Regions from separate parts of the Pseudomonas tensinigenes genome, predicted to be linked through region 2. Evidence: riboswitches for the same ligand, from Rfam matches in the RefSeq annotation. Region 2 holds a riboswitch; each other region holds the start of a gene.
What was found. Region 2 has a riboswitch for cobalamin ahead of cobW (cobalamin biosynthesis protein CobW). Riboswitches for the same ligand answer to the same signal wherever they lie in the genome.

Region 1 (2,198 bases), 790 kb from region 2:
GTGCTGCAAGTGACGGCGCCGTCAGATCTGGGGCGCAACATTTTGCTGCCGTGGCTTACGCTGTTTCGCCGCCAGCACCCGGAGCTGACCTTGCGATTTTCTCTGTCGGACCAGATCGCAGACTTGTTTCGCGACCCGGTAGACGTGGCGATTCGATACGGCTCGAATGAGGATGCCAACTACGTGGCGCTGCCGTTGGCACCGTGGAACCGGCGGGTGCTGGTCGCCGCACCGGAATACGTGGAGCGCCACGGATACCCGCAAACACCGGACGATCTGCACAACCACCCTTGCCTGCTCTACCAGCAAGGTGGCCGGGTCTACGACAAGTGGAGCCTGGGCAGTGAAACGATCCAGGTCTCGGGACCGATGTTCAGCGACGACGCCGACGTCGTGCGCCGCTGGGCGTTGAGCGGCGAAGGCATCGCCAACAAATCATGGCTGGACGTCAGTGCAGACGTGATCGCAGGGCGGCTGATCGTGCTGCTGAAGGATTTCCCCGGCAATGCCTCACCCTTGAGTCTGGTGTGCCCGCATCGCAAGCAGATCAGCCCGGCGGTGTCTCAGCTTTATACGTGGTTGAGTGGCCAGTTTGCCGCTCTGGAACGCATCCAATAGCCCCCCCGTTGCTTGCCACATTGACGAACCGCCCGTCGGATGTTCAGATGCCGCCCTGTTTCAGGTGTCCCATGCCGCCGTGCATGGGGTGAAACGGGAAACCGGTACGTTCTTTTCGAACAAGTCCGGTGCTGCCCCCGCAACGGTATGCGCGTGATGCTTTCGACAGACCACTGTGGCCACTCGGCCATGGGAAGGTGAAAGCCTCGATACGCGCGAGCCCGGAGACCGGCCTGAAATGCTGTTTGGCAAAATCCTGCGGTGGGCGGGCATGGGCCGGTATTGGCTGTGCGCGATGCCTTCTCCTGCATGCTCTTCTGCGAAGATCCTTTTCGAGAAGACAATGATTCGACCTTTCAACACTTGTGCTCCAACCCTGTTCCTTGGCTGCCTGTTCAGCCCGCTGCTACTGGCCGACGACACGCCGCTGGAACTCAATCAGCAAATCGTTTCTGCACCGTCAGTGGAATCGACCACTGTCGCCGACATGGCCAGGTTCGGCAGTAAAGTCGAGATCGTCAGCCGCGAACAAATCGAACGCGCCGGCCCCAGCGCCGATGTCAGCCGCGTCATGCAGATGCTCATTCCCGGCCTGTACGTTGCGCCGAAAAACGGCCCGTTCGACTACGGTACCTATTCGCTGCTGGGCGGGCGCAACGACGACACACTGATCCTGCTCGACGGTGTGCGACTGAACAATCGCCTGTACGGCGGCCTCTATCTGGACACCCTGCCGGCCAACGCCATCGAACGCATCGAAGTGCTCAAAGGTGGCCAGAGCCTGTTGTTCGGCACCCAAGCCGTTTCCGGTGTGATCAACATCGTCACCCGCAGCCCGCAGTCGCGCAAAGCCTCCGGTGAAGTGAATCTGGGCGTCGACAGTTTCGGCGGCACCAGCGAAGACGCTCGGGTCGAGAATATCTTCACCAACGGTTTCGGCGATCTCGGCTTGCTGGCGTACGTCAGCCACAACGTCTCCGACGGTTACCAGCCGTATCGCAACCGTGACATGAAAAACGTCAGCGAGAAGAACCGTGCCTACGAAGTCACCACCTTCGGCGGCAAGGCCATTCAGTCGTTCGGCGATGATTCGCGGCTGGAACTGTTCTACCAATACGCCGACGCCAACCTCGATTTCGCCCGCCCGGTCGACAATCACACGACCACCAACGATCGCGTGCAGCAGATCGCCACGGCGACCTTCGAGCAGAACATCAACGAGCGCCTGAGTTACTTCGTCAAAGGTCATATCAACGACTGGGACACGCGCTACACGCGGGTCAACAACGTCGCCGGCGGCGGCACCAAAGTCATTAACCACAACGACTATTGGGGCTTCACCGACTGGGGTGTGCAGGCCGAAGGCAAGGCTGAATTGCCCGGCGGCCATGTGCTGGTGTTTGGCACCGACAATCAATGGTTCAAGGGCCAGGACGATGTACTGATCATCGATAACGACAAGGCCGAAGCCCATGCGTTCTACACGCAACTGCGCCCGCAGATCGACGCTCTGCCCGACTGGCATCCAAGCATCGGTGTGCGCCACGAAGCCATGAGCGGCGGCGACGGTGCCACCGTTG
Region 2 (2,198 bases):
GAGCCGATTTGTGGGCTTTTCAAAATCTGAGTTCGACTCGGTATTGCACGTCGGCGTAGCTCTCCCAAACACCCCGATCAGTCCCCCTAACCTCATGGATAGGGGGCCGATTTTTTTGCTTTTTTGAGCCTGAGTTCAACGCGGTATCGCACGTCGGCGTACCTCGCCCAAACAACTCGATCAGTCCCCTCTCCCTCCGGGAGAGGGCTAGGGTGAGGGGCTTTTGATCTGGCTTTGGCTCTTGATCTGGCTTTTGATCTGGCTTTTTTGCCCCTTCGGCAGGCCGAGCGAAGGTGTTCATCCGGGGTTAGGCGCGCAGCGCCGTTCGACGAAGTCGAACACATCGAGAGGAGGTGCAGCGAAGCAAACCGTAGGCGATGCCCCCGGATGGACACCGTAGCGAGGGAACACTGAGCCTCAGCGAAGTGCCGTACGCCGGGGCAAGCCTTTTTGGTTACTTTTTCGGCGTCTGGAAAAAGTGACCCGCCGTAAGGGCGGAACCCTAAGTAGCCGTTGCCGCAGCAACGGATATACCCCCAATCCAAACATTGACCCATAACCACACCATGCGTAGCCTTGCGCTTTCGAGGTTCTTTGGCCGCTGCCGAAGCTAAGAAGGGAACGCGGTCAATGCCGCGGCTGCCCCCGCAACTGTGAACGGTGATGTTCGCTGCCACGCCACTGCCAGCTCAACCCATGAGCCAGCGGGAAGGCGCAGCGAATGCCAGGCCCAGCGCCTGAACACCGTCAGCCAGGAGACCTGCCTCGTCACAGATTCTCACTACAACCGGGCGGGGTGATCCGGTGGCGAACTCTCCGGGCACGCACGTGCGCTGCCGGTTCTCGTCCCGTATGCCCGCCGCTTGCCAAAGGGCATACCGATGAAAACACTGGCCAAACTACCCGTCACCATCGTCACCGGCTTCCTCGGTTCGGGCAAAACCACGCTGCTGCGGCACATGCTCGACAACGCTCAGGGCCGTCGTATCGCGGTAATCGTCAACGAGTTTGGCGAGTTGGGCATTGACGGTGAAATCCTCAAGCAATGCACCATCGGTTGCACCGAAGAAGAAGCCACCGGCCGCGTTTACGAACTGGCCAACGGCTGCCTGTGCTGCACCGTTCAGGAAGAATTCTTCCCGGTGATGCGCGAGCTGGTTGCGCGTCGCGGCGACCTCGACCACATCCTCATCGAAACCTCGGGTCTGGCCCTGCCAAAACCGCTGGTGCAAGCCTTCCAGTGGCCGGAAATCCGCAGCGCCTGCACCGTTGACGCAGTGATCACCGTGGTCGACAGCCCGGCCGTGGCCGCTGGCACCTTCGCTGCATTCCCGGATCAGGTCGATGCCCAGCGCAAACTCGATCCGAACCTCGACCACGAATCGCCGCTGCACGAACTGTTCGCCGACCAACTGGCCAGCGCCGACCTGGTAATCCTCAACAAGGCCGACCAGACCAGCCCTGAAGATCTCGCTCGCGTTCGCGCTGAAGTCGCCGAAGAGCTGCCACCGGCGGTGAAAATCATCGAAGCCAGCAACGGTCGTCTGCCACTGGACGTGTTGATCGGCCTCGGCGCCGGTTCCGAAGAACACATCGACAGCCGTCACAGCCATCATGATCACCACCACGGTGAAGGCGATGACGACCACGATGACCACGATCACGACGCCTTCGATTCGATCTCCATCGAATTGCCGCAAGCCGACGAAAGCCTGCTGCTCGACGCCCTGACGCAACTGGTGGTCAAGCACGGCATCCTCCGTGTCAAAGGTTTCGCCGCCATTCCAAACAAGCCGATGCGCCTGTTGATCCAGGGCGTGGGCACGCGTTTCGACAAGCATTTCGACCGTCAGTGGGGCGCCGATGAAGCGCGCGTGACGCGTCTGGTGTTGATCGGTCAGGAACTCGACGCCGCCCAACTCGAAGCGCAACTGCGCGCTGCGCTCAGCGTTTAAGCCATGCACCTGCTCAGGACCCAGCCCGGCGGTTTCGTCTCGGATGACAACATTGCCGACCTTGGCCAAACCCCCGCCGAGCTGGTGATCCTGTGCAGCGGCGACTCCAGCCTCGCGCTGCTCGCCGAAGCGGCGCAGCAGTTGCCGGAAGATTATCCGAGCCTGCGTCTGGCCAATCCGATGCAGGTGCAGAATCACGCTTCGGTCGATCTGTACGTCGATGAAGTGCTGCGCCACGCCAAG
Region 3 (2,198 bases), 190 kb from region 2:
TCGAAGCCCCGGCAGAAATCCCCAGCAGATACGGATCGGCCAACGGGTTGCGCAACAGCGACTGCAAAATCACCCCGCACGTCGCCAGACCGGCACCGCACGCCGCCGCGACCAGTGCGCGGGTCAGGCGGTAGTTCCAGACGATGCCTTCGTCGATCGGGTCGAGCGCGTAACCGGCGTTCCACAACTTGTTTGCCAGCACTTGCACGACCACGCCCGGTTCAATCGAGGTTTCGCCGATGGCTACGCCAGCGACCACTGCAATCAACAGTGTGGCCAAGGCCAATAACGTGCGGATCAGGCTGGCACTCATTGCGACAGGTCATAGCCGTTGATGGCCGTGGCCAGTTGCTCGATGCCATCGAACATGCGCAGGCTGGCCTGCATGGCCATGGCGTCAAGAATGATGATGCGGTTGTGCTTTACCGCATCCATGTTGCGTGTGACCGGGTCGCTGCGCAGGAAGGCGAGTTTCTTTTCGTAGTCGTCAGCGGGGAAGCGTCGACGGTCCATGCGCGCGATGACGAGGAAGGTCGGATTGGCTTTGGCGATGGTTTCCCAGCCGACCGTTGGCCACTCTTCATCGGACTCCACCACGTTGCGCACGCCGAGGGTGCTGAGCATGAAATCGGGAATGCCTTTGTGCCCGGCCACAAATGGCTCGATGTCCATTTGTGCGCTGGAAAACCAGACCAGCGCGCTGGCGTCTTTGAGCTGTTTGCCTTGGGCGGTGGCTATCGAACGCGCGAGGCTGGCCTTGAGTTCATCATTGAGCTGCTGGCCACGCTCCTGCACATCAAAGATCTGCGCCAGTTGGCTCACGCTCTTGTAAATCGTCTCGATGCGAAACGGTGCGAGCCGCGTACCGTCGGCGCCGACGAGGTTGTCCTTGGCTTCGCAATCGGAGGGCAGCAGATACGTTGGGATTTTCAGTTCATGAAACTGCTCACGGGTGCCGACCGCGCCTTGCGGGCCGACCATCCATTCCAGCTCGACAGCCACCAGTTCCGGGCGCTTGCCGATCACCGATTCGAAACTCGGCTCGTTGTCGGCCAGGCGCTGGATCTTGTCGTCCTGCGCTTTGTACTTCGTCAGCACATTGTTGAACCACAGTGAGGTGCCGACGACTTTATCGCTCAGGCCCATGGCGTAGAGCATTTCCGTGCCGGCCTGGCCGATGGTCACCGTGCGCGTTGGTGCGTGCTGGAAGGTCAGGGTGCTGCCGCAGTTGTCGATCGTCAGCGGATACGCAGTCGGGGCCGCCTGCGCCATGGCGCAAAGGCTCAGGCCGGTGATGAGGGTGGCAATGCGGGGCAGCAGCATGGGGCAGTCTCCAGGGGAACCGTACGGGAGCGGGAGAGTACGGATCGGAAACACACCATCGAACGCGGTCAGGGAAACTGCGCAAGGCCGGTCATCAAAAGAAGAAGTACACGGCACGATGTCCTTCCCGGACACCCCGCCGGTTAGTAATCACTGTGTCGGCAGGTCTCCTGACTGATGCGTCATCGCCTTGGCTCCGGCCTTCCCGGGATTTACCCAGTGGCAGTTGTGGAGCAGGCTCGGCACCTACAGTTGCGGGGGCAGTTCCGATCAATGCTGTGCAAGCACCTCGGATTCCCTGTTAGTCCCCTTCGGGAACCGACGGCGGCATGGTAGTCGATCGAGCCGCTGAAGGGGAGACGAATCTGCCGTGGCGAGGATCAGTGCTGGCTCATCAAACCGTGCAACACGCCTAAACGCAGGCCCGGTTCCGACGGCAGCATTTGCGCAATGCCGAACACTTTGAACGCCGCCAGCATCAACACCAGACCGGCGGGGAGAATGCTCTGGCGGTGTGGTTGCAGGCCGGCAAGCTTGAGCTGTTGCACGTTGTTCACTTTCAGCAGAAGTAACGACAGGCGCAGCAGGCCGCCGTAGGTGATGCCGTCCTGACCGAAGTCGTTTAGGCGATTGGCCTTGAGCACTTTGGCCAGCATGCGCGCAGTGCCGGACGAACCGATGGTTTGCTGCCAGCCCTGAGCACGATAGCGCCGGGCGACCTTTTCAAACTGCAGGATGGCGAAGCGTTCGGCCTCCTGTAGCGCCCCGGCAGACACGTCACCGCCGCGAAAGAACCGCGTGCTCAACGTGCCGCTGCCGATGGCGATGCTTTCGGTGAGTAACGGTTGCGAGCCTTGGCCGAGGATCAGCTCGGT
Region 4 (2,198 bases), 990 kb from region 2:
GGCAAACGGCAGATCCGGCTGGTACTTCGCCAGGCCCAGCGCCAACGCACCAAAGGTCTGCGCCATCGCCGTCCCATCAATCACGCCAAGCACCGGCACACCGAAGTGCCGCGCCAGATCGGCGCTGGATGGCGTGCCGTCGAACAGACCCATCACGCCTTCAATCAGAATCAGATCCGCCTCCGCGGCGGCTTCCCACAACAGCCGACGACTTTCCTGCTCGCCGACCATCCACATGTCCAGTTGATACACCGGCGCACCGCTGGCGCGCTCGAGAATCATCGGATCAAGAAAATCCGGGCCGCATTTGAACACACGCACCTTGCGCCCCTGATTGCGATGCAAACGGGCCAGTGCGGCGGTGACGGTGGTCTTGCCCTGACCGGAGGCCGGCGCGGCGATGAGCACCGCCGGGCAGTGACGTGGTTGATTCAAAGTTCGACGCCTTTCTGCGCTTTGATGCCGGCCTGGAAGGCGTGTTTGAGCATGCCCATTTCAGTCACGGTGTCGCCCATTTCGATCATTTCCGGCTTGGCCGCGCGACCGGTGACGATCACATGCTGCATCGGCGGACGCGCCTGCAAATCGCTGAGCACCTGATCAAGATCGAGGTAGCCGTGCTTGAGAGCGATGTTCAGTTCGTCGAGCACCACCAGACCGATCGACGGATCGCGCAGCAGTTCGCGGGACACAGCCCACGCGGCTTCGGCGGCGGCGATGTCGCGCTGACGATCCTGGGTTTCCCAGGTGAAGCCCTCGCCCATCACATGAAAGCGCACTTGCTCAGGGAAGCGGCGGAAAAACAATTCTTCGCCGGTGCTGTTGCGCCCCTTGATGAACTGCACGACGCCACACTGCATGCCGTGGCCCATGGCGCGCGCAAGCATGCCGAACGCCGAGCTGCTTTTGCCTTTGCCGTTGCCGGTCAGCACCAGTACCAGGCCGCACTCGTCAGGCGAGTTGGCGATGCGTTCGTCGATCACGGCTTTTTTGCGCTGCATACGCGCCAGATGGCGTTCGTCGCGCTCGGGGGAATCAGTCATGGGGAGCTCTCCGTTGAGGCTGGATAACGGCGGGCAGGCACAAGAATAGACGGCAAAAAGCCTGGCATCGCCCACCGTGATGCCGCTGGATGGATCAGGCCGGTCTCCGGGCTCATGAGCGGCGTTGGCCTGACTGCGCGCCTTCCCGCTTCTTTCGAGGCAGTGGCTCAAGGCGCAGTTTTTACTCATTTACCGTTGCGGGGGCAGCGCCGGGATCGTGGTGGTTCTTCGCTTGAAGACAACCCTCACCGGCTTCCCTGTTTCACTCTGTCGACAGCGGTCACAGAGCACCTGAAACAAGCCGCGAAGGTTAGAGGGTTGGGGGTGGAGCGTCAATTAAAGAGGCGGCCATCGGGCGAATAAGTGCCGCTGATCAATTATCCGCCGCCAATCTTGTGCCACACTGATACAAATGATATCAAAGAGCCATGCTTTTCCCGAAAAGCCCACTACAACAATAAGGATGATGACGATGCAAGGCATGATCATCAGCAACCCGCGCCTGGAATTTCTGCGCCCGGTGCTTGAACGCTGGTTTGACTGTATCGACCGCTACAACGCCGTGCGCGGCGACAGCGACACCCCTTACTGGCATGACGAGAAAGCCAATCTCGGATTGCTCTCGGCGGCGGCCTGGATGGCCGAACTGGTCACTTTGAACGACACTGCCACGCGCAAACAGAATGAAGAAGGCGAGCGCAATGCCCGCGCCGATCTGTTTCTCGCCGGTGCCGAAGACCGCGCCTTTATCCAGGCCACCCAGCGCTGGCCAAAGGTTACCAACCTGAATCTGACTCAAGCCCTGCTGGATATCACTAACGACGCCAAGCGCATCAGCTACGCCAGCGATCTCAAGCTTGGCTGCCTGTTTGTCGCCCCGCAAAAAGCTCAGCACAGCGCCAGCCCCGAAGAGCTGCAGGACATGGTCGACGACCTGCAAAAGGAACACACCTGCGCCGTCGCCTGGTATTTCCCCTACGCCTACCGCAAGTTACGCAGCGAAGCGGGCAACTATCACCCGGGCATCGCCGTACTGTTCAAGGAAGCCCGCGGCTGAGCAGTTGAACCATCGGGCTTGCGCCCTCCTCTATGATTAGGAATGCATTCATAGGGAAGATCAGCAATGCGCAAGCCCCAGCTCGTTTTTGTCATCGC

Region 1: another riboswitch for cobalamin. It lies ahead of HU718_RS17290 (TonB-dependent receptor plug domain-containing protein); the one in region 2 lies ahead of cobW (cobalamin biosynthesis protein CobW).
Region 3: another riboswitch for cobalamin. It lies ahead of HU718_RS12940 (ABC transporter substrate-binding protein); the one in region 2 lies ahead of cobW (cobalamin biosynthesis protein CobW).
Region 4: another riboswitch for cobalamin. It lies ahead of cobO (cob(I)yrinic acid a,c-diamide adenosyltransferase); the one in region 2 lies ahead of cobW (cobalamin biosynthesis protein CobW).

The regions. Positions count from the first base shown of each region.
Region 1 is NZ_CP077089.1:3,902,895-3,905,092, forward strand. It holds gene HU718_RS17285 (LysR family transcriptional regulator) at 1-618, shown strand, start outside; cobalamin riboswitch at 664-869, shown strand; gene HU718_RS17290 (TonB-dependent receptor plug domain-containing protein) at 962-2,198, shown strand, end outside.
Region 2 is NZ_CP077089.1:3,117,721-3,119,918, forward strand. It holds cobalamin riboswitch at 571-782, shown strand; gene cobW (cobalamin biosynthesis protein CobW) at 882-1,955, shown strand; gene cobN (cobaltochelatase subunit CobN) at 1,959-2,198, shown strand, end outside.
Region 3 is NZ_CP077089.1:2,923,646-2,925,843, forward strand. It holds gene HU718_RS12935 (FecCD family ABC transporter permease) at 1-301, opposite strand, end outside; gene HU718_RS12940 (ABC transporter substrate-binding protein) at 310-1,323, opposite strand; cobalamin riboswitch at 1,467-1,661, opposite strand; gene HU718_RS12945 (Ppx/GppA family phosphatase) at 1,704-2,198, opposite strand, start outside.
Region 4 is NZ_CP077089.1:2,131,446-2,133,643, reverse strand. It holds gene HU718_RS09440 (cobyrinic acid a,c-diamide synthase CobB) at 1-435, opposite strand, end outside; gene cobO (cob(I)yrinic acid a,c-diamide adenosyltransferase) at 432-1,043, opposite strand; cobalamin riboswitch at 1,124-1,353, opposite strand; gene HU718_RS09430 (hypothetical protein) at 1,516-2,100, shown strand; gene HU718_RS09425 (PQQ-dependent sugar dehydrogenase) at 2,167-2,198, shown strand, end outside.